Regions from separate parts of the Glutamicibacter sp. V16R2B1 genome, predicted to be linked through region 3. Evidence: riboswitches for the same ligand, from Rfam matches in the RefSeq annotation. Region 3 holds a riboswitch; each other region holds the start of a gene.
The links. A riboswitch is a leader RNA that binds a small molecule or an ion and turns the genes downstream of it on or off. The one in region 3 is predicted to bind S-adenosylmethionine.
Positions count from the first base shown of each region.

Region 1 (7,369 bases), on a different contig from region 3:
CCTGGACCGTGTTCTACTGGGCCTGGTGGGTGTCATGGACCCCGTTCGTGGGTCTGTTCATTGCCCGCATCTCCCGTGGGCGCAGCATCCGCCAGTTCGTCACCGGCGTGCTGCTGGTGCCCTCGACCGTGACCCTGCTGTGGTTCGCGATCTTTGGCGGCGGCGCAATCGGCCTGCAGGAACGCGCGCAGCGTTCGGGGGATTCGGGCCAGGCGCTGGCCAGCATTGTTGACGGCGCCCCGGACATCAACTTCGACCTGGTGCTCTTCGACCTGCTGGAGAAGCTGCCGGTGCCCGGCTGGGTGGCGGTGGTGCTGATGGTGGTCACGGTGCTGCTGATCGCGATCTTCTTCGTCACCGGCGCCGACTCGGCCTCCATCGTGATGGGAGCGCTCAGTGAGCGCGGGGCTGAACACCCGACCCGCAAGTCCGTGATCTTCTGGGGCGTCGCGGTGGGCGCCGTGGCGGCGGTGATGCTGCTGGCCGGCGGGGACCACCCGGCGGCGGCCCTGAACGGGCTGAAGAACATCACGATTGTCTCGGCTCTGCCCTTCGTGCTGGTGATGCTGCTGCTGTGCGTGGCCATCTGGAAGGATCTGAGCCGCGACCCGCTGGTCATCCAGAACAAGGTGGCCCGTGAGGTGCTGGAGCAGTCGGTGGCCGAGGGCGTGGAACGCCATGAGGGCGGGCACTTCAGCCTGATGACGACCGAAATCGACATCATCACCATCGAACGGGCCCCGGCCCCGCACGACACGATCGTCTACGAGGAGGGGCAGCAGCCGCCGGCCAAGCCGGTGACCGATGAGGACCGTCCCGACCCGGAAGGGGAGAACCCGCGGACCGGGGACGATGACCCGCAGTCCGATGGCACTGATCCCCGGAAATAGCCGGCCCACCGGCTAGGCACCGGCCGGGCGTACGCCCCGGCGGGCACCACAACGGCCTTGCCCCGCCCCGCGCAGCTCACTGCGTGGGGCGGGGCAAGGCCGTTGTTCTCCAAGAGGCTCAGGCCAGCGGGCCCGGCGCCTAGCGGTGGCGGCAGATTTGCTCCAGCTTCGCGATGCATGACTCGTTTTGCAGGCTGGTGGTGTCACCCAGTTCGGTGCCCTGGAACAGCTGGGTCAGCAGCCGGCGCATGATCTTTCCGGAGCGGGTCTTGGGCACGTCCGGGACCAGCACCACGTCCCGCGGCTTGGCGATCGGGCCGATCTGCCGGCGCACGGTCTCCCGCAGCTCTGCCACGAACGCCTCGCGCCTCGCCGCGGTGGCCGCATCCGGTGCGGCCGCGACCAGCGACTGGTCCAGCGGCACCACGAACGCGGTGGCCGCGTGCCCGGTGGTGGCATCCGGGGTGGGGCACACCCCGGCCTCCACGACGCCCGGATGGGTGACCAGCGCCGATTCGATTTCAATGGTGGACAGCCGGTGCCCGGAGATGTTGATGACGTCATCGGTGCGTCCCAGGATCCAGATGTCCCCATCCGCATCGAACCGGGCCCCGTCCCCGGCCAGGAACCAGCCCTGCTCGGCGTACTGCTTCCAGTAGCTGGTGTAGTAGCGCCGCGCATCGCCCCACACGGTGCGGGCCATTGCCGGACCGGTGCGGGTGATGACGATGTTGCCCTGTTCGCCGGGGGCCACACGTGTTCCCTGGGCGTCCACGATGTCCACCGCGACCCCCGGGGTGGCTCGCGCGGCACAGCCGGGCTTGAAGCCGGTGTCGGTGGGCCGCGGGGAGAGGATCGTCGCCCCGGACTCGGACTGCCACCAGGTGTCCACCATGGGGATGCCTTCGGCGGTGTTGCGTCCCACTTCGGTGCGCAGCCAGCGCCAGGCTTCCGGGTTCACCGCCTCGCCCACGGTGCCGCCCACCCGGATGGAGGACAGGTCATAGTGTGCCGGGATGCCGTCGGGGAACCAGCCCATGAGCGAACGCACCAGGGTGGGGGCCGTGTAGTAGCTGGTGACCTTGTAGCGTTCGATGATCTCAAAATGCCGTCCCGGGTGCGGGGCGTTGGGCACCCCCTCGTAGATCACCTGGGTGACCCCGTTGGCCAGCGGACCATAGATTTCGTAGGTGTGGGCGGTGACCCAGGCCAGGTCCGCCGTGCACCAGTGCACGTCCAGCTCGCGCAGCGCCGGGTCCGGGTTCGCGAACAACAGGTTGTGGCTGTAGGCGGCCTGGGTCAGGTAGCCGCCGGTGGTGTGCACCAGCCCCTTGGGCTTGCCGGTGGTCCCGGAGGTGTACATGATGAACAGCGGGGTTTCGGCGTCAAAGGCCTGGGCCTGGTGTTCGGTGGGCTGGCTGTCCACCAGCTCGTGCCACCACACGTCCCGTCCCTCGGTCCAGGCGATGTCGCACCCGGTGCGCCGGATCACCAGCACGTTCTCAATGTTGTTCTCCCCGGCCACCGCCGCGTCCGCGTTGTCCTTGACCGGGACGGCGGCGCCGCGGCGAAACTGGCCGTCCGTGGTGACCAGCAGCTTCGCTGCGGTGTCCTCGACCCGGAACTTCAGGGCCGCGGCGGAGAACCCGCCGAAAACCAGGGAGTGGATCGCGCCAATGCGGGCGCAGGCCAGGGTGATGACCACCGTCTCCACCAGCACCGGCAGGTAGATGACCACCCGGTCACCCTTCCCGATCCCCAGTTCGGTCAGCGCGTTCGCGGCCTGGCATACCCGTTCGGCCAGTTCCCGGTAGGTGACGGTCTCCCGGTCCCCGGGTTCCCCCTCGAAGTACAGGGCCACCTTCTCACCGCGGCCGGCCGCCACATGACGGTCCGCGCAGTTCACGGCGGCGTTCAGCGTGCCGCCCAGGTACCAGGAAATCTGCGGGCCGCGTTCGGCGGCGGGGTCGGCGGCAACGATCCGGGAGGTGGTGTGCCATCGGGTGTCCCAGTCCAGCAGGTTCGCCGCTTCATCCCAGAAGCGCTGGCGGGTGGCTTCGTCGGTGCTTTCCTCGGAGGTCAGGTCGATGGTTGTCATCGAAGAAAATCCTTTACACGTGGTCGCGGGCCCTAGGCCCAGCGGGCAATGGCCTTGCGTTCGGCGATGGACAGCAGGGCATCGGTGAGTTTGCCGAAGATCGCCAGCAAGATGATGGTCAGGATCAGGCGGTCAATGCGCCCATTGTTTTGGGAATCGGTGAGCAGGAACCCCAGGCCCATGGAGGCGCCGAGCAGTTCGGCCGCCACCAGGAACAGCCATGCCTGGGCCAGGGCCAGGCGCAGCCCGGAGAAGATCGCGGGAACCACGGCCGGCAGCTGAACGGTGCGCAGCAGGCGCAGGCCCCGGTAGCCAAAGGAGCGGGCCGCCTCCACCAGCTGGGGATCCACGTGGCGCAGCGCCAGGGAGACGGTGGTGAAGACCGGGAAGAAGGCGCCGATGATGATCAGGGTGACCTTGGAGTCCTCACCCATCTTCATCCACAGCACCAGCAGCGGAACCCAGGCCAGTGACGGGACCGCGCGCAGCGCCCCGATGCTCAGGCTCAGCAGGGCATCGGCCAGCTTCGATAGTCCCACCAGGGCACCGAAGACCAGGCCCAGCAGCGAACCGGCGGCAAAGCCCAACAGGACCCGCTGGGCGGAGATGCCTATGTGGGTCCACAGCTCACCGCGCTCCAGCAGGTCAACGGCGGCGGTGATGACGGAGGCCGGGGTAGGCAGCGCATAGGAGGGCACCAGTCCGCTTGTCGTGGCCAACTGCCACGCCACCAGGACCAGGGCGGGGACAACCAGGCCCACCAGCCAGTGCGGGAGCCCCAGCAGTGCGGCGAGCAGCCCGGCGCGCGGGGCATCGGCTTGTGTGGTGGCCGGCTGCTGGTCAACAGGAGCGGTCATCGCCTATTCACCCGCAATCTGTGAGGCATCGGCCTGCCGGGCAAACTGGTCGTCAACCAGGGTGTCCAGTGCGGCGTCCACCTCGGCTTGGCTCTTCACATCGCCGCTGTCGACAAACACCGGCCCAATGTTGCCCAGCACCTGAACGAACTTCTCGCCCGGGACCGCCGCCACGTCGAGGTTGGATCGCTCGGAGATGACCGTGTCGGCGACCTGAGCGTCCAGTCCGGCGACATCGGCCAGGATCTGTGCGGTTTCCTCCGGGTGGCTGCCGGCCCACTGGCGCGCCTTCTCATAGGCGTCAACCACGGTCTGCGCCACTTCCGGGCTGTCCTTGAGGAAGTCCTCACGGGCGTTGAGCGCCCCATAGGTGTTGAAGTCCAGGTTGCGGTACAGCAGGCGTGCCCCGTCCTGTTCGGCGGACGCCATGATCGGGTCCAGTCCGCTCCAGGCATCCACCGAGCCGTTGGCCAAAGCGGTGCGCCCGTCGGCGTGCTGCACGTTCTGCAACGTGATGTCCTTTTCCCCCAATCCCGCCTCCTGCAGGGCCTGCAGCAGGAAGAAGTAGGGGTCGGTGCCCTTGGTGGCCGCGACCTGCTTGCCCTTCAGGTCGGCGACCGAGGAAACCGGTGAATCCTTGCCCACGACCAGTGCTGACCATTCGGGCTGCGAGTACAACGCGATCGTCTTGATCGGGGAACCGTTGGAGCGGGCCAGCAGGGCGGCGGATCCGGCGGTGGAGCCCACGTCGATGGCGTCCGCACGCAGTGCCTCGTTGGCCTTGTTTGACCCGGCCGACTGGATCCATTCGACGCTGATGCCGTCGTCGGCCAGCGCATCCTCCAGCCATCCCTTTTCCTTCAGCACCAGGCTCAGGGGGTTGTAGGTCGCATAGTCGAGGGTCAGGGTCTCACCGGCAGCGGCGTTCTCCCCGGCGCAGCCGCTGAGGCTGCTCGCGGCCAATGCGACGGCGGCGAAGGTGAATGCGCAACGGCGGGACAGGGTGAATTTTGACATGGGAATCCTTAGCGGGTGGGTTCGGCGGCGCACGGGAGGAGGCCCGGACGCAAGGGGGAGGGGTGGGCAGGAAGGCGACGCGGCGCGGGGGTTAATGGCCCGACGGGTTGACACCGAGCAGCTGCAGCAGATGCGCGCGCTGGGTGGTGAATCCGGAACCCGTCCGGTTGCGGGGCCTGGGGGAGTTCAGGGTCAGGTCCTCGATGACCCCGGCCCCGTTCTGCTTCTGCTCCGCGTTCGGCCGCCGGTGCCCCAGGACAATGACGCGGTCGGCCAGGCTCAGGGCCTCGTCCACGTCATGGGTGACCATCAGCACCGTGGTCGGGAACGAACGGTGGATCTCCAGCAGCAGATCCTGCATTTTCAGGCGGGTCAGGGCATCCAGCGCGCCGAACGGTTCGTCCAGCAGCAGGACCCCGGGGCGCCGTGCCAGGGCGCGGGCCAGTGAAACGCGCTGGGCCATGCCCCCGGAAATCTCGCGCGGACGAAGTTCCGCCGCGTGGGTGAGTTCGGTCAGTTCCAGCAGCTCGGCGATCAGCTCGCGGCCGGCCTGGGCTGTCAGCTGCGGAGACAGGCCCAGGGCGATGTTCTGGCGCACCGTCCGCCACGGCAGCAACCGGGGTTCCTGGAACGCCACCGCACAGCGGTCATCGATTCCCTCCACGGCGTGGCCGCCAATGCGGACCTGGCCGACACTGGGGTGATCCAGGCCGCTGACGGTGCGCAGCAGTGTGGACTTGCCGCAGCCGCTGGCGCCCAGGATGGCCACCACCTGACCGGCGGTGATCTGCAGGTCGATGCCCGACAGGACCGTGCGGGTCTGCCGTCCTGCGGTGAACGAACGCCCCAGGTTGTGGAACTGAACCGATCGGGCAGTGGATGGCGCCACGGGTGTGGGCGACACAAGGACAGTACTCATTGTCATCTCCATCGCTTCTGGCGTTAGCACCGTCCATGCAGGAAGAGGCCTTCTCCCCGTCATGGTGGTTGCTGCGGCGTCAACGAGCCAGATCTCTCGGCCGCTCGGGATGGTTACGCCACCATGTAATCGTCCCGAACGGATGGAAGGCAAATCGTTCGTAATGTGACGAATCTTCGAAGCATACGTTTCTGGGGCCGGTAATTCTGGTATTTCTTTGATCCCTTGTGGATTCTGCATCATTCTGCCGCTTGACGGGGTCAGGCTGTAACGTCCTGCCCATTCGCGCGATCCGGGCGTTCGACGTCATCTGCGCTTCATGCCCCGAAATATGACGCCAAGCCTTGAGCCGGCTTCGTCACCGCCGGTACAAATGAGATGAACCATCCAGAGCGGCCGAGAGATCTGGCTCCACGACGCCGCAGCAACCACCCCATGCGGGCCGGTGCTACCGCCAGGACCGATGGAAGAATTGAGGCTCTTGCATGTCATTCGGCGAACCCCAACCGGACTTCAACGCGCTGTCCGACCCTGCCCAGGCCCCTGCCGGCAACGCCGTGGACCTGGACCAGCACCCCGAGCAGCTGCCCGAGCGGCAGCTGCTGAAGATCACCCCGGGGCCTGGGGCCGACGAACAATATGAACGCCTGGCCGCCACCTTCCGACCGGTCTTCGCGCAAATCGCCGAGGGCGCGGCCCACCGGGACCGGGAGCGCATCCTGCCCTTTGAGCAAGTGGGGCTGCTGAACCGGGAACGCTTCGGGGCCCTGCGCGTCCCGGTGGACCGCGGCGGGTACGGTGCCCGCATGTCCGATGTCTTCCGCCTGCTGATTGAACTGGCCGAAGCCGACTCCCACATCGCCCAGCTCTGGCGTGCCCACCTGGCCTTCGTCGAAGACGTGCTGGCCTTCGAGGACCAGTCGCTGCAGGCCAAATGGCTGGAGCGGATCTCAGCCGGGCACATTGTGGGCAACGCCTACACCGAACGCGGCGGCAACCGGCTGGGCAGCCTGAACACCACGGCCACCGAGCACGAGGGCCGCTGGTTCGTCACCGGGGAGAAGTACTACTGCACCGGGACCATCTTTGCCGACTGGACCATGGTGGCCGTGGCCCACCCGCAGCTGCCCGGTCGGCAGATCGCCGTCGTGGCCACCCAGCATTCCGGGGTGCGGATCCTGGATGACTGGGACGGGTTCGGCCAGCAGCTGACGGGCACCGGCACCACCACGTTCGAGCGGGTCCCGGTGGACAGCTTCATCCCGCAGCATGAGAACGACACCGAATCGGCGGTCTTCCAGCTGGTGCTGCTGGCCGTGCAGGCCGGCGTGGCCCGCGCGGCGCTGAATGACCTGCGCTCCTCGGTCCAGCTGCGCACCCGCAGCTTCAGCACCGGCACCGGGGTCCCGGTCCGCCACGAACCGCAGGTCCTGCAGGTCGTGGGGGAGGTCTCGGCCGAGGTCTTCGCCATCGAGTCGGTGGTGATGGGCGCCGTGCTGGAGGTCGAGGCCGCCCTGGCCGACGCCAACCTGAGCCCCGCCGAACGCTATGCGGTGTGCGAGTTGGCCGCCAACCGCGCCCAATCGGT
Region 1 covers NZ_VATX01000007.1:71,487-78,855, reverse strand. Annotated here, with positions in the region: gene FDN03_RS04485 (BCCT family transporter) at 1-890, shown strand, start outside; gene acs (acetate--CoA ligase) at 1,030-2,988, opposite strand; gene FDN03_RS04475 (ABC transporter permease) at 3,021-3,845, opposite strand; gene FDN03_RS04470 (aliphatic sulfonate ABC transporter substrate-binding protein) at 3,849-4,862, opposite strand; gene FDN03_RS04465 (ABC transporter ATP-binding protein) at 4,954-5,781, opposite strand; SAM riboswitch class I at 5,787-5,897, opposite strand; SAM riboswitch class I at 6,162-6,251, shown strand; gene FDN03_RS04460 (acyl-CoA dehydrogenase family protein) at 6,267-7,369, shown strand, end outside.
Region 1: another riboswitch for S-adenosylmethionine. It lies ahead of FDN03_RS04465 (ABC transporter ATP-binding protein); the one in region 3 lies ahead of FDN03_RS06545 (bifunctional o-acetylhomoserine/o-acetylserine sulfhydrylase).

Region 2 (7,369 bases), on a different contig from region 3:
TGTGGGCAAGCACCAGGAGTTCGAGCCGGACGTGGTCCCGCCGCGCCCGCACCACCTGCAGATCCTGCCCAAGGCCTAACCGGGACGGCGGCCTACCCGCCGACCGCGTGCAGGGTGAAGGCGCTGAGGAACCCGAGGGTGACCAGCAGCCCGGTGTAGTCGTGGTCGACCGCGTACGCCTCGGGGATCATGGTGTCCGCGATCATGGTCAGGATGCCGCCGGCCGCGACCGCGGTGGCGAACGCCAGCACCTCGGCGGGCATCTGTGCCAGCGCGATGGCACCGATGAAGGCGGCCAGTCCGCTGGCCACCGCGATTGCGCCCCACAGCGCCAGCACGGCGCGGCCCGGGCGGCGGGCCTGCTTCATGTCCGCGGTGCTGGCCAGTCCCTCGGGGATGTTGGAGATGAAGATGGCCGCGAGCATGGTGGGGTTGATTCCCGCTCCGGCCACGACTCCCAGGCCCAGGGCCACCGATTCGGGAATCCCGTCAATCAGCGCTCCGACGGCGATTGCGGTGCCGGAGGAGTCCTGGGTCCGCGGGGTGCTGGCGTGGCGTCGCGCCGTCAGCCAGGCCAGCAGCCGATTGGCGCCGAAGTAGAGCCCCGCGCCGGCGAGCACCCCGGCGACGCTGGCCGCCAGGCCGCCCTGCTGGTAGGCCTCCAACACCAGCTCAAAGCTCAGCGCACTGATCAGCACCCCTGAGCCGAAGGCCATGATCGCGCAAACCCAGATCCGCGGAATGCGCAGCCACCAGGCCGCCCCGGCCCCCAACAGCAGGGCCGAACCGGCCACGGTGCCCCACAGCAGGGCTTGAAGGCTCTGGATCATGGCACCCACTATAGCGGTGCCTGGATGCCCGGGCTGAGCGGGATCAGCCCAAAAACACAGCCCTGCATTCAAGGCCCTGACATCACCCCGATCGGGTCTGCCGCATCGTGCTGCCCGTGGATGCAGAAATCGGACTCGCTCCTGCCCAGGTGCCAGTGAGGACCAAGACTCTGGACAATCTCTGCTTCGCCGACTCGCCGCCCCGATAACGGCGTGTAGTAGCTCGATTTAAAGACAACCGTGGTGCTTTTGGCGTTGATCTCTGCCGTTACCTGCGTCTTCACCTGCGGGCTGCCGGCCCTCTGGCTGGAGTCGGATGCGCCTTCGGGATTTGTCCTACCGTGGCTCGGGTCAAGCCAGGGGTTGCCCCTACCCTTCGCTTTGCATGTTGCTGAACCGGGAGTAGTGGCCCTGGAAGGCGACGGTAATGGTCTTGGTGGGACCGTTGCGGTGCTTGGCCACAATCACGTCGGCCTCTCCGGGACGATTTTCCTTGTCGTACACGTCCTCGCGGTGCAGCAGGATCACCATGTCCGCATCCTGCTCAATCGAGCCGGATTCACGCAGGTCCGAGACCATCGGCTTCTTGTCCGTACGCTGTTCCGAACCACGGTTCAGCTGCGAGAGCGCGATGAGCGGGACATCGAGCTCCTTGGCCAGCAGCTTCAGGTTACGGGAGAACTCCGAGACTTCCTGCTGGCGTGATTCAACGCGCTTGCCCGAGCTCATCAGCTGCAGGTAGTCCAGCACGATCATCTTCAGCTCGTTGCGCTGCTTCAGGCGGCGGCACTTGGCGCGGATCTCCATCATCGACATGTTCGGGGAGTCGTCAATGAATAGCGGAGCCTCATTCAACCGTCCCATGGTGGTGGCGATCTTGGTCCACTGGGCATCCTCCACCGACCCCTTGCGCAGGTCCTGCAACTGGATCGAGGCCTCCGCGGAGAGCAGACGCATCGCGATTTCATTGCGCCCCATTTCCAGGGAGAAGAACACGGTGGCCATGTTGTTCTTGATTGCCGCCGAACGCGCAAAGTCCAGGGCGAAGGTCGACTTGCCCACGGCCGGACGCGCGGCGATGATGATCATCTGCCCGCCCTGCAGGCCCTGGGTCAACTCATCAAACTCGTAAAAGCCGGTGGGGACACCGGTGATGCCGTCACCGGCGTTGGCCGCATTTTCGATCTCATCGACGGTGCCCTCGATGATCTCGCTGAGCCGGACATAGTCTTCGCTCGAGCGATTCTCCGCAACCTTGTAGACCTCGGCCTGCGCCTCGTTGACGATGGCGTCCACGTCCCCGTCCGGGGAGTAGCCCATCTGCACGATCCGGGTCCCGGCGTCGACCAGGCGGCGCAGCACGGCGCGTTCGCGCACGATCTCGGCGTAGTAACCGGCGTTCGCGGCGGTGGGCACGGACTGGATGAGGTTGTGCAGGTATGCGGCACCGCCCACCCGGACGATTTCGCCCCGCTTGGTCAGCAGGTCCGAAACGGTGACGGCATCAGCCGGTTCGCCCCGTCCGTAGAGATCAATGATGGCCTCATAGATCGATTCATGGGCCGGACGGTAGAAGTCGTTGCCGCGGACCACCTCAATGACATCGGCGATCGCGTCCTTGGAGAGCATCATGCCGCCCAGAACCGACATTTCCGCGGCGATGTCCTGCGGCGGCGTACGCCCCGCCTCGGAGTCGCGGTTCTCGTAGGCCTGCTCAGCGCTGGCAATAGACATTCAAATCCCCTTCTACCCACCGGGAACTCGGCGACCGGTTCACCGTCCACCTCGTATCGTTCCATCGGGCCCCGACAGTTTGGGGGCGCTGGGGAAACTTGTGGATATTTCAGTTCCAGAGCCAACAGTAGGCCTCTTATGTAAGGGCGTAAACTCACTTATCCACAGGATCTGTGGACAAGCGGCAGCTATCTGTGGAAGGGGGTGTGCAGGAACTGGGGAGAACGCTGTGGATTTCCCCACTTAAACGCAACTAATACCTCATTGACTTGGTTGTTTAGGTTTTCACACGTGTGGATAAAAAATAAATTTTCCTCCGCGGCATTGTGGGTTTTGGATCTTTTCCACAGCCGGAAAGCCCACAATTCGGGGGCGTGGAGGCGTCAACCACGGTTATCCACCCCCAATCCACAACGCTGTGGAAAGCTTTGTGGATTACTTCAGATCTAAAAACTCGCTACTCATCGCAGGACCACCCATTAAGGTCCTTCGGATGCGGGGCTTCGTCCACAGATCCCCGGCCTGCCTCATCTCGGGACTGTGCACTGCGCCTGACACGCAACCCGGTTTGAAGCGGTTAACGCAATGAATCCCACCGCGGCGTACGACGCAGTGGGATTCATCGATGCCGCCCTGCCATTAGACCAGGGCCGGCACCTTGAGGGTGTGGAAGGCGGAATCATGGAAGATCGACGGGGTGTGCGCCGAGGCCTGGTGGCCGTGCACCTGCAGCAGGACGACCCAGTGGTCCCCGGCTTCAACCTCGTTGTAGATGGAGGTATCGAGCCAGAGGGTGGATTCCTCGATGAACAACGCCTGCTGCTCGGTGATGTGGGTGTGCAGCCCGGCGAAGCGGTCACCCTTCTTCGAGGCGATCTGGGCGCAGACCCCCTCGTTGCGGCTGCTGAGCACCGAGACCCCGATACGCTGTGCCCGCCGCAGCTTCGGCCAGGTGTTGGAGGTCTTCTGCACGGCGAACATCACCAGCGCCGGATCCAGGGAGACCCCAACGGTAAACGAGGAGGCAACAATTCCGGTCTTGACGCCATCGATTTCGGCGCACAACGCCGCGACGCCCGAGGGGTGCTGGGCGAAGACCTTGCGCAGGGTCAACGGGTCGAGATCCTGATTCAATGACATGATTCGTATCCTTAGCATCAGGCCCACCGTGGTCGGCGACGGTCGAATGCCCATAGCGCCGCAGGGCCAAGCTGCTGCACTGTGGATTCGAAGGTTTTACGCCTCGGTGTGCGGTACTTGTTCCACGCGGTGGCGCGCGGAACCGAATCCTCACCTGGAGCACCCCACTACCGTTTAGAGGGTTGCCGGCCAGCTAGCCAGGGCTTGTCAGCTGACGCTCTTGATTCTGTCTACGACACTATGGCCCGTCGCGGCGTAACGTCAAACATTTCCTGTCTTATACCGCAATCTTCGACATATTGTTTCGTCCGCCCCCTCCTTCCGCTACGCTCGCCGCCGATAATTTCGCCCGACGCAGCTCACCAACGGACACCGCCTCCTACGCTGGTCGCCCCGCGGGCGCCGTTGAGCGCAATGGCACGCAGTTTCTTTGTCTGGGGTTCAGTTTCATGCCACGATGTCTTGCGAGGTGCCCTGCGTCACAGCGCAGGGCCGGATAGTTACCGACCCCGAGGAGCCCCCATGGCATCGTTGCTGGCCAACCACTCAGAATTGACTCCCCTGCGCTTCCTGGAACGCTCCGTGGAGGTCTACCCGGAGAAAACCGCGGTGATTCACGGTTCGCGCAGCTACACCTGGGCCCAGTTCGAGGAGCGCGTCCAGCGGCTGGCCCAGGTGCTGGCCCAACGCATTTCCCCGGGCGACCGGGTCGCGGTGCTGGCCCCGAACACCCCGGAAATGCTGGCCGCCCACTACGCGGTCCCGCTGGCCGGCGGCATCCTCGTTGCCCTGAACACCCGCCTGGCCGCCCACGAGCTGCAGTACATCTTGTCGCACGCCGAGGCCCGGCTGCTGTTGGCGGACACCGAGCTGCTGGGCAACACCGCACGGCTGCGCCAGGAGGTGGCGAGCCTGGAGGCGCTGATCGAGGTCACCGACGACCAGTACACCGGCCCGCGCCCCCAGGTGCCGGTCGACGCGGTGCTGGAGGACCTGCTGCGCCACGCCCCCGCCGGCCGCCTGCCCTATACGGTGGGCGACGAGCGGGCCCCGATCTGCCTGAACTACACCTCCGGGACCACCGGCAAGCCCAAGGGGGTGCTGTATTCACACCGCGGCACCTATCTGAACGCGCTGGGTGAGGCGTTCCACCAGCAAATGGACGTGCACACCCGCTACCTGTGGACGCTGCCGATGTTCCACTGCAACGGCTGGTGCACGCCCTGGGCGGTAACCGCCGCCGGCGGCACCCACCTGTGCCTGCGGGCGGTGCGCGAGGACGCCGTCTGGGATGCCATCGACCAGCTGGGCACCACCCACCTGTGCGGGGCACCAACCGTGTGCTCGATCATCGCCGACGCGCCCCGGGCCCACCGTGTGGGCCAGCCGCTGCGCATCACCACCGCCGGCGCTCCCCCGTCACCGGCCATCATTGGCAAGCTGCACCGGCTGGGCATCGAGGTGGTGCACGTCTACGGGTTGACCGAGGTCTACGGCCCGTACACGATCTGCGAGTACCAGCAGCACTGGGATGAGCTGGACGCCGAGCAGCGGGCCGCCAAGCTCTCCCGGCAGGGGGTGGGCATGGTGACCGCGGAGTCCGCCCGCGTAGTGGACCTGGACATGAACGACGTGCCGGCCGACGGACAGAGCATGGGCGAAATCGTGCTGCGCGGCAACAACGTGATGATCGGCTACTACAAGGACGAGCCGGCCACTGAACAGGCCTTCGCCGGGGGCTGGTTCCACACCGGGGACCTGGGCGTGATGCACCCGGACGGCTACATCCAGCTGCGCGACCGGGCCAAGGACATCATCATCTCCGGCGGGGAGAACATTTCCACCGTGGAGGTCGAGCAGGTGCTGGCCAGCCACCCGCAGGTGCTGGATGTGGCGGTGGTGGGCATCGCGGATGAGAAGTGGGGCGAACGCCCCATCGCCTACGTCGTCCGGGCCAGCGGCTCACAGGTGGATGAGGCGGCCCTGATCGCCCACGCTCGCGAACAGCTGGCCGGGTTCAAGGTGCCGCGCACCATCGTTTTCCCGCAGGATTTGCCCCGCACCTCCACGGGCAAGGTGCAAAAGAACGTGCTGCGCACCCTGCCGCTGCCCTCCGCGGCCACCACGCGCTAAACCCGGCGCGCGGTGGGCTGACGTGCCGGCGCCTGGCTTGCTACGCTGTTGCTCCCCGGGGTTGAGGAGGGCAGCATGCGAGGCCGACACTGCTGGTACCCGCTGGCCGCCCTTTGCCTGCTGCTGGTCGCCTGCAGCGGCCCGGCGCCAATCCCGCCGGCCGCCCCGCAGAGCGGCGCCAGCCCCACCGCCAGCGGGCCCACCGGGCCCTCCCCCGCGCACCGCGCGGAGGTCACGGTCATCACCCGGAACCTGCAGGCCCCGTGGTCGATCTGCCGGGCCATGGACACGACGCTGGTCAGTGAACGGGACACCGCCCGGATTCTGGAGGTCGACACCGCCGGGCGCCAGCGCACGGTGGGTACCGTGCCGGGGGTGCGCTTGGGCGGTGAGGGCGGGCTGCTGGGGCTCGCGTTCGCCGAACCGGACCAGCTCTACGCGTATTCGACCGGGGCCACCGGCAACCGGATCCAGCGTTTCACGCTGCACGGTAAGCCCGGCTCGCTGCGCCTGGGGCAGCAGCGGACGGTCATCGATGAGCTGCCCGCCGCCGGGATCCACAATGGCGGGCGGATCGCCTTCGGGCCGGATGGCAAGCTCTACGCCGGGGTCGGGGACGCCGCGCAGCCGGACGCCGCGCAGGACCCCGAGAGCCTGGGCGGCAAGATCCTGCGCCTGGAACCCGATGGCGGCATCCCTGCGGACAACCCGTTCCCCGGTTCGGCCGTCTACAGCCTGGGCCACCGCAACGTGCAGGGCCTGGCCTGGGACGGGCGGGGCCGGATGTACGCCAGCGAGTTCGGGCAGAACACCTTCGATGAGCTGAACGAGATCCGTGCGGGGGGCAACTACGGCTGGCCGCAGGTGGAGGGCCAGGCCGAACGGCGCGACCGGCGGTTCACCGACCCGATCGCGCAATGGCCCACCGGGCAGGCCAGCCCCAGCGGGATCGCGATCGCCGACGGATGGGTGTACCTGGCCAACCTGCGCGGGCAGCGGTTGCGCCGCGTGGAGCTGGCTAACCCGCAGCACCAGCAGGAGCTGCTCACCGGCCAGGGGCGATTGCGCGCGGTGCTGGAGGTCGGGCCGGGACAGCTGTGGGTGCTGACGAACAACACCGACGGGCGCGGCACCCCACAGCCCGGGGATGACCGGATCATCCAGCTGCGCCTTCAGGCGCCGCCGGGCAGCTAGTGCCGCGGCCCGTCCAGCATCCGGGCGAGCCTGGCGCGCCAGCGGGCTGGCCGGGCCGGCGCCGGGGCCGGACGCATCAGGTAGAGGGCCCACAGGCACAACCCGCCGGCCACCGGGGCGTGCAGCTGCATCCACTCATACCAGCTGGCGGTGCCCGCCAGCACCCACAAATCCACCCAGCCAAGGTCCGCGCCGAAGGCGCCCAGCCAGATCGGCAGCACATAGAGGATCCCGCAGCCCACGAACGCGCCCACATACCGCCATCCGGACGGCAGCCGGGGATCCAGGTGCGCCAGCGCCGCGGCCCACGCCACGGCCAGCAGTGCGCCCACCAGGCG
Region 2 covers NZ_VATX01000014.1:72,961-80,329, reverse strand. Annotated here, with positions in the region: gene FDN03_RS10030 (GNAT family N-acetyltransferase) at 1-79, shown strand, start outside; gene FDN03_RS10025 (ZIP family zinc transporter) at 93-830, opposite strand; gene dnaB (replicative DNA helicase) at 1,200-2,564, opposite strand; gene FDN03_RS10015 (flavin reductase family protein) at 3,204-3,704, opposite strand; SAM riboswitch class IV at 3,813-3,930, opposite strand; gene FDN03_RS10010 (acyl--CoA ligase family protein) at 4,227-5,837, shown strand; gene FDN03_RS10005 (PQQ-dependent sugar dehydrogenase) at 5,913-7,031, shown strand; gene FDN03_RS10000 (hypothetical protein) at 7,028-7,369, opposite strand, start outside.
Region 2: another riboswitch for S-adenosylmethionine. It lies ahead of FDN03_RS10015 (flavin reductase family protein); the one in region 3 lies ahead of FDN03_RS06545 (bifunctional o-acetylhomoserine/o-acetylserine sulfhydrylase).

Region 3 (7,369 bases):
GGGTGCCGCCCGCTGCGCGGCGCACCGCCCGGCGTGGGGCCTAGCCGCGTGCGGCGGCGGCCGCCGCCATGCGCAGGCGCGGGCCGATTTTGCGCAGCAGCTTGTCCAGCCGCGGATGATCGGTGCGCGCAATGGCGTCGCTGAAGCGCTCCAGGCTCATCAGCCCCAGCCAGATCCTGGCCCGGCGGGCCTGCCCGGGATCCGGAGCGACCTGGTCGATCAGGTCCTGGCCGTGCCACAGGCACAAGTAGGCGGTGTTCAGCGCCGGGTCCCAGGCCGCGGCCAGGTCCCAGTCCAGGATCCCAATCAGCTCCCCGTCGACCCAGTGCATGTTGTGCCCGGCCAGGTCCCCGTGCACCAGGCCCGGGGGCACCTGGGCCAGTTCGGGCAGCTGCTCCCACAGGGTGAGGGCCGCCGGGCGCAGCTCGAGCGGCAGCGCATCGTGGCTGGCCTGGCGGCGCTCGGTGGTCCACGGCCCGCCGAACGCGAACGGTTCGGCCAGCAGCGGGCGCAGCGTGTCGAGCTCTACCTCGGCCAGGGCATCGACCACCCGGCGCAGGATGCACGCATCGCCCCGGTGCGGTGGGTGCGCGGTGCCGGGAATGTAGCGCATCGCCACCGCCGCCAGCCCTTGCGCGTCAGTGGCGATCGGGCCCAGCGCGGTGGGCACCTGCCAGGCAAGGCGTTCGGAGACGGCCCGGTGCAGGGCCACGCTGCGGGGCATGGCCGCGCTGGCCTGCGGGGTGCGGGCCATGCGGATCACCGCCTGCTCGTTGCCCAGCAGCACCCGGTGGAACTGCCCGCCTTCCTCCACCCGGGCCCCTTGCCAGGACAGCTGCGGGGCCAGGCGCCGGGCCAGGGCCAGCTCGGCATCGGTGGCGGCTCGACTCACGGGTTCTCCCTTGGTATGTGGTGGGCGGGGCGGCGCCCGGACCTGCGGGCCGAGCGGTTCCAACGCTATCGCAGCCACCGCGGTGCTTCAGCCCAGGCACAGCGGGCACGCATAGGATCAAGGGGTGCAAAGCAATCTGGCAGACGGCCCGCGGCAGGCGGGGCCGCTGAAATTCGAGATCTTTTTGGTGCTGGCGCTGTCGCTGGGCCAAAGCGCGGTGTATTCGATCGTCAGCTTCCTGGACAAGGTGACCCGCGCGCCGCTGGGTGAGCAGACCACCTCGATGAACAACCCGCTCAGCGCCCGGCCCTGGTTCGATCTGACCTACCAGCTGCTGGACATCGCCTTCGCCCTGGTGCCGGTGGCGCTGGCGCTGTACTTCATGGCGCGCAGTCTGGGGCTCGGGCCGCGGCAGGTGGGGTTCGATTTGCGCCGGCCCGGCCGAGACGCGGCCTGGGGCGCCGGCTTGTTCCTGGCGATGGGGCTGGGCACCCTGGGCCTGTACGCGGTGGGGCGGGCGCTGGGGCTGACCACCGCGCTGTCGGTGGCGAACCTGGAGGGGTATTGGTGGACGGTGCCGGTGCTGCTGCTGTCCGCGGCCCGCCACGCGGTGCTGGAGGAGGTGCTCATGCTGGCCTTCCTCTTCGCCCACGGCCGGGCGCTGAAGATCGCCCCCTGGGCGCTGCTTCTGGGGTCGGCGCTGCTGCGCGGCAGCTACCACCTGTACCAGGGATTCGGGCCGTTCATCGGCAACGCGGTGATGGGCGCCGTGTTCGGTTGGGTGTACCTGCGGTGGGGGCGGGTGATGCCGCTGGTGATCGCGCACTTCCTGCTCGACGCGGTGGGCTTTGTGGGCTTCGCGCTGATCGGTCCGGCGATCGGGATCGGCGGCTGAGCCGGCCGCCCGGCCTTTGCGCCGCGGCGCCGGCGGGTTAACGGATCAGGGGCAGGGGGCGAACCCTCGCGGTTCACGCCCTGCCCCTATATCCGTGCGTCCTTGGCTACAGCACGACCTCGCCCTTGGGGGTCTGGAAGGTGACCGAGAGGATGCCCGGGGTCCCGTTGGGGGACTGGTAGCTCATGGTGACCTCGCCCAGCTGCACCTCATCGGGCTTGCCCAGCCACTCCAGCACCCGGTCGCGGGAGCCGGCGATGGTGATCTCATCGATGAAGCCCACCGGGTCCAGGGCGCGGGAAGGGTGCAGGTCCTCGGTGCCGTCGTCCCAGCGCAGCAGGTAGGGCACCTGCGGGTCGGCGATCAGGCCCTTGATGCCGATCTGCTGCCAGGTCAGTTCGCGCCCGTCGGGGAACTTGCGGTTGCCCGGCACGGCCTGGCGGCCCAGCCGTTGCTCGGCCTGGCCCATCTCATCCAGGGACACGCACCAGCCCATCCATCCCCCGCCCAGTTCGGAGCGGGCGCGCACGGCCTGCCCGAAGGGGGCCTTGAGGCTTGCCGGGTGGTCCAGCACCTCGACGACTTCCAGGTACTGGTTGTGCTGCAGCGGAAAAATTACATTGCGAGTTCCGAATCGTGGGTGGATCCCACCCTTGACGAACTCCAGGCCCAGGGTCTGGGAGATGCGTTCGGCGGTTTCCATCAGCCCATCGGGGCCACATGCATACGAAACGTGATCTAGCCTCATCATGCGATCATCATGCCATTTTTGTGATCCAAGTCTCGACTTAGGGTCGCCTAATTATTTCTCCAGGTGTTGACGTTCCGGCCCGAACGTGCCAAGTGCGGCGCAAGGGGTGCGCTGTTGTGTGACCGATTGCGACGCCGCGGACGCAGCGCCGATTGCATCGTCCGCCGCGCCTGCGGCACACTGGTGGCAGGTCATGAGTCCCAGCTACGAGCCCCGGCTTGCTGGGCGGCAACCCTCCAACCGCGGTGGGGTGCCCCGGGTGAAGACCTGGCCCTGCACACCTAGGTGTGCCAAGGACAAGCGCGGGTTACACCCTGAGAACTCACCGGCCACCGGCCTCTTAGGGTGAATTTCAGTGGTGTACCCCCGAATAGTCAACGAACTATGGGAGGAAAACCATGAGCGAAAACTGGTCATTCGAGACCCGTCAGATCCACGCCGGGCAAAGCCCGGACCCGCACACCGGGGCCCGGGCCCTGCCGATCTACCAGACCACGTCCTTCGAATTCCCCACCGCGCAGACCGCGGCCGAGCGCTTTGCGCTGCAGGACCTGGGTCCGATCTACACCCGCATCGGCAACCCCACCCAGGAGGCGGTGGAGAACCGGATCGCCAGCCTGGAGGGCGGGGTGGGCGCCCTGCTGCTGGCCTCCGGGCAGGCGGCCACCACGTTCGCGATCCTGAACCTGGCCGAGGCGGGGGACCACATCGTGGCCAGCCCCAGCCTCTACGGGGGCACCCAGAACCTGTTCAAGCACACGCTGCGCAAGCTGGGAATCGAGGTCAGCTTCGTGGCCGACCCGGACGACCTGCAGGGGTGGCGCGCCGCGATCCGCCCGAACACCAAGGCGCTGTTCGGCGAGGTGGTCTCCAACCCGCGCCAGGACGTGCTGGACATTGCGGCGATCGCGGACATCGCCCACGCGGCCGGCGTGCCGCTGCTGGTGGACAACACCCTGTCCACCCCCTACCTGATCCGCCCGATCGAGTCCGGCGCGGACATCGTCATCCACTCGGCCACGAAGTACCTGGGCGGGCACGGCACCGCGATCGCCGGGGTGATCGTGGATTCGGGCAACTTCGACTTCGGGGCCGACCCGCAGAAGTTCCCGGGCTTCAACACCCCGGATGAGTCCTACAACAACCTGGTCTTCGCCCGCGACCTGGGCGTGGACGGCGCACTGGGGGCGAACCTGGCCTACATCCTCAAGGCGCGGGTGCAGCTGCTGCGCGACCTGGGTTCGGCCGTGTCCCCCTTCAACGCGTTCTTGATCGCCCAGGGCCTGGAAACCCTGTCCCTGCGCATGGAGCGCCACGTGGCCAACGCGGTCCAGGTGGCCCGCTGGCTGGAGGCGCACCCGCAGGTGCAGCAGGTCTCCTACGCCGGGCTGCCCTCCTCCCCGTGGTACGAACGCGGACGCAAGTACGGGCCGAACGGGGTGGGCGCGATCGTCTCCTTCGACGTGGCCGGCGGGGCCGCGGCCGGCCAGGCGTTCGCCGATGCGCTGGTGCTGCATTCGAACGTGGCCAACCTGGGGGACGTGCGCTCCCTGGTGGTGCACCCGGCCTCCACCACCCACGCCCAGCTCAGCGACGCCGAGCAGCTGGCCGCGGGGGTGCGTCCGGGGCTGGTGCGCCTGAGCGTGGGGCTGGAGAACGTCAAGGACATCCTGGCCGACCTGGAACTGGGCTTCGCGGCCGTGGCCGCCCGCCAGACCGACGAGACCCTGGCCGAAGCGCGCTAAGCCGATGACTGCGATCGCAAGGACCGGGCGGCCGGCCACCCGCACCGCCGTGCACGGCATGAGGCGCCGAGCGGCGGTGGGGGAGTATGGCTTTGAAACCGGCGGCTACCTGCCGCAGGTGGAGCTGGCCTACGAAACCTGGGGGGAACTGGACGCACAGGGCTCCAACGCGGTGCTGATCACCCACGCGCTGACCGGCGATGCCCACGTCAGCCGCGGGGACTCGGACTTCGACGGCTGGTGGGAGGACTTCGTGGGCCCCGGCAAGCCGATCGACACCAACCGCTACCACGTGGTGGCGGCGAACATCGTCGGCGGCTGCAACGGCAGCACCGGGCCGGGCAGCCTGGACGCCAACGGGCGGGCCTGGGGTTCGCGTTTCCCGTTCACCACCATCAAGGACTCGGTGCACCTGGAGGCCCGGCTGGCCGACGCGCTGGGGATCGAGACCTGGCACGCGGTGATCGGCGGGTCGATGGGCGGGGCACGGGCCCTGGAGTGGGCCGTGCTCTACCCGCACCGGGTGCGCAACCTGGTGGTGATGGCCGCCTGCGCGCAGGCCAGCGCCGAACAGATCGCCTTCGCCCAGGTGCAAAGCGAATCGATCCGGCTGGACCCGCACTTCGCCAATGGGGACTACTACCACACCGGGCGGGCGCCGGACGCCGGGCTCGGGGTGGCCCGGCGCCTGGCGCACGTCACCTACCGTTCCGAGGCCGAGCTGCAGCAGCGCTTCGGACGCAGGGGGCAGGGCCAGGAGGACCCGCTGGGATCGGCCAGCTGGCCGCGCGGACGCTACATGGTCGAAAGCTACCTGGACCACCAGGCGGCCAAGCTGTCCCGGCGTTTTGACGCGAACAGCTACCTGGTGCTCACCGAGGCGCTGATGAGCCACGACGTGGCCCGCGGGTTCGGCTCGCTGGAGCACGCCCTGGCCCGGCTGGCCGGGGTGAACACGGTGATCGCCGCGGTGCGCAGCGACCGGCTCTACCTGCCCGAGCAGTCCGAGCAGCTGGCCGCGCTGATTCCCGGCGCCGCGCCGGTGCACTACATCGACTCGCCGATCGGCCACGACGGGTTCCTGACCGACGCGGTGCAGCTGGCCGGGGTGCTGGCCGAGCGCGTGTTCGCCTAGCCGCCCTGCGACGCAGCAGCTTTTTTGCGCGCGCCGGGACATCCACCAGTATGCGGTGGATGTCCCGGCGCGCACTGCGTTAAAGGGCCCGGATCGTGCGGCGGCGGTGCCGTCCCCGCGGTGGGCGGCCCACCGCGGGGGCGGACCCCCATAGACTTATCGGGTGCCTTTAGAGAATCCTGGATTTCAAGCCTCCATCACGCCGCGCCAGTGGCTGTCCCTGTTCCGCCGGCCCTGGTTCCTGCTGGGCCTGGCCGCCGCGCTGGGGATCGTGCTGCTGGCCTCCCCGCTGTACGGGCTGGACTTCCGGGTGTACCGCGAAGGGGCGAAGGTGCTGTTCGCCGGGCTGAACGAGCGTTCCTTGTATGACCCGATGCCGCAGGAGCTGGGCACCCGGGGCCTGCCGTTCACCTACCCGCCGTTCGCCGCCGCCTTGTTCCTGCCCTTCGCGCTGCTGCCCGCGACGCTGGGCATGGTGCTGATCACCGCCACCACGCTGCTGTGCCTGGTGGGGGCCGCGCTCTTGGCGGTCGGCTACATGCACCGCCACGGGGCGCTGGGCTGGTTCGCCCACACCCAGCTCCGCCGCGGCCTGGCGGTGCTGCTGGCCATCACGCTGATCGGGGTGAGCGGGCCCTGGCGGGACAGCCTGGACTTCGGGCAGATCAACGCGATGATCATGGCGTTGATCGTGATCGACGTGGTGCGCCCGGGCCGCTGGCTGCCGCGCGGGGTGCTGATCGGGGTGGCCGCCGGGATCAAGCTCACGCCCCTGGCATTCGGGCTGATCTTCCTGGCCCGCCGGGATCTGCGGTCGCTGTTCGGGATGGCCGGCGGGTTCGCCGCCACCATCGCCATCGGCTGGCTGGTGGCCGGAGGCGAGTCGATGACGTTCTGGTCCTCGCTGCTGGAATCGGCCACCCGGGTCGGGGACCCGGCCGCGATGTACAACCTGTCGCTGAACTCGCTGCTGTTCCACCTTGGGCTCGAGGGCAGCGCCCAGAAGCTGGCCTGGGCGGCGGCCTGCCTGGGCATGGTGCTCCTGGGGTACGCGGCGATCCGCCTCGCGCAGCGGCGCGGAGACGTGCTGGCCGCGATCAGCGTCAACGCGCTGGTGATGCTGGCGATCTCCCCGGTGTCCTGGTTCCACCACTGGGTGTGGATCGCGTTGGGGCTGCCGGTGGTGTGGGTGGCCGCCTGGCGCCGCCGCGGGATCGCCCGCGCCCTGGGCCGGGGCCTGTGCCTGGTGCTGGTGCTGGCGTTCTCGCTCTCCTCCTACGCCTGGACGATCCTGGTGGCCGGGAAGATCTTCAATTCCGGGCCCTGGGGCTGGGAGATGTATTCCAGCCTCGGGCTGCTGGCCTCGCTCACCGCCGTGGCCGGGGCGCTGGTCACCCGCCCGCAACCCGCGCCGCCCGCGAACGCGGAGGCCGGGGCCGGCGCCGGAACGGTGCCCGCCAACCAGCGGCCGGGCACCGGCGGCTAAAGGCCGGGTAAACCGGCAAAAGTCCTGCCGGGCACCTTCCAAAAGGTGCCCGGCAGGACTTTTTCGCATTCGCCTGCCGGCTGGCGCCGGCGGCAGCTACTTCCCGGCGCCCAGGGATTCGTTCGGGGCCGGTTCGGTGAACGGGGTGGGTTCCGGGCGCTTGGGGGTGATCCCGTCCCCGGAGGACTGGTGGCGCAGCCGGCGCAGCACCCACGGGGCCAGGTGTTCACGCGCCCAATGCAGGTCCTCCAGCCGGGCGGTGCGCCAGGTGCGGGTGTCCGGCTCGAAGTTCACCTCAAGATCCAGGGTGTGCGGCACGTTCAGCGCGTCCAGGGCCATCGCGGCAATCCGCTGGTGCCCGAGCGGGGAGAAGTGCAGCCGGTCCTCGGACCACATGGCCGGGTGGTGCAGTTCGCGCAGCGCCCACATGTCGGCCACGATCGCATCATGGCGGGCGGCCACGGT
Region 3 covers NZ_VATX01000010.1:31,186-38,554, reverse strand. Annotated here, with positions in the region: gene FDN03_RS06565 (DeoR/GlpR family DNA-binding transcription regulator) at 1-1, shown strand, start outside; gene FDN03_RS06560 (aminoglycoside phosphotransferase family protein) at 41-892, opposite strand; gene FDN03_RS06555 (CPBP family intramembrane glutamic endopeptidase) at 1,017-1,787, shown strand; gene FDN03_RS06550 (VOC family protein) at 1,894-2,538, opposite strand; SAM riboswitch class IV at 2,728-2,847, shown strand; gene FDN03_RS06545 (bifunctional o-acetylhomoserine/o-acetylserine sulfhydrylase) at 2,937-4,283, shown strand; gene FDN03_RS06540 (homoserine O-acetyltransferase) at 4,288-5,418, shown strand; gene FDN03_RS06535 (glycosyltransferase 87 family protein) at 5,582-6,904, shown strand; gene FDN03_RS06530 (SGNH/GDSL hydrolase family protein) at 7,001-7,369, opposite strand, start outside.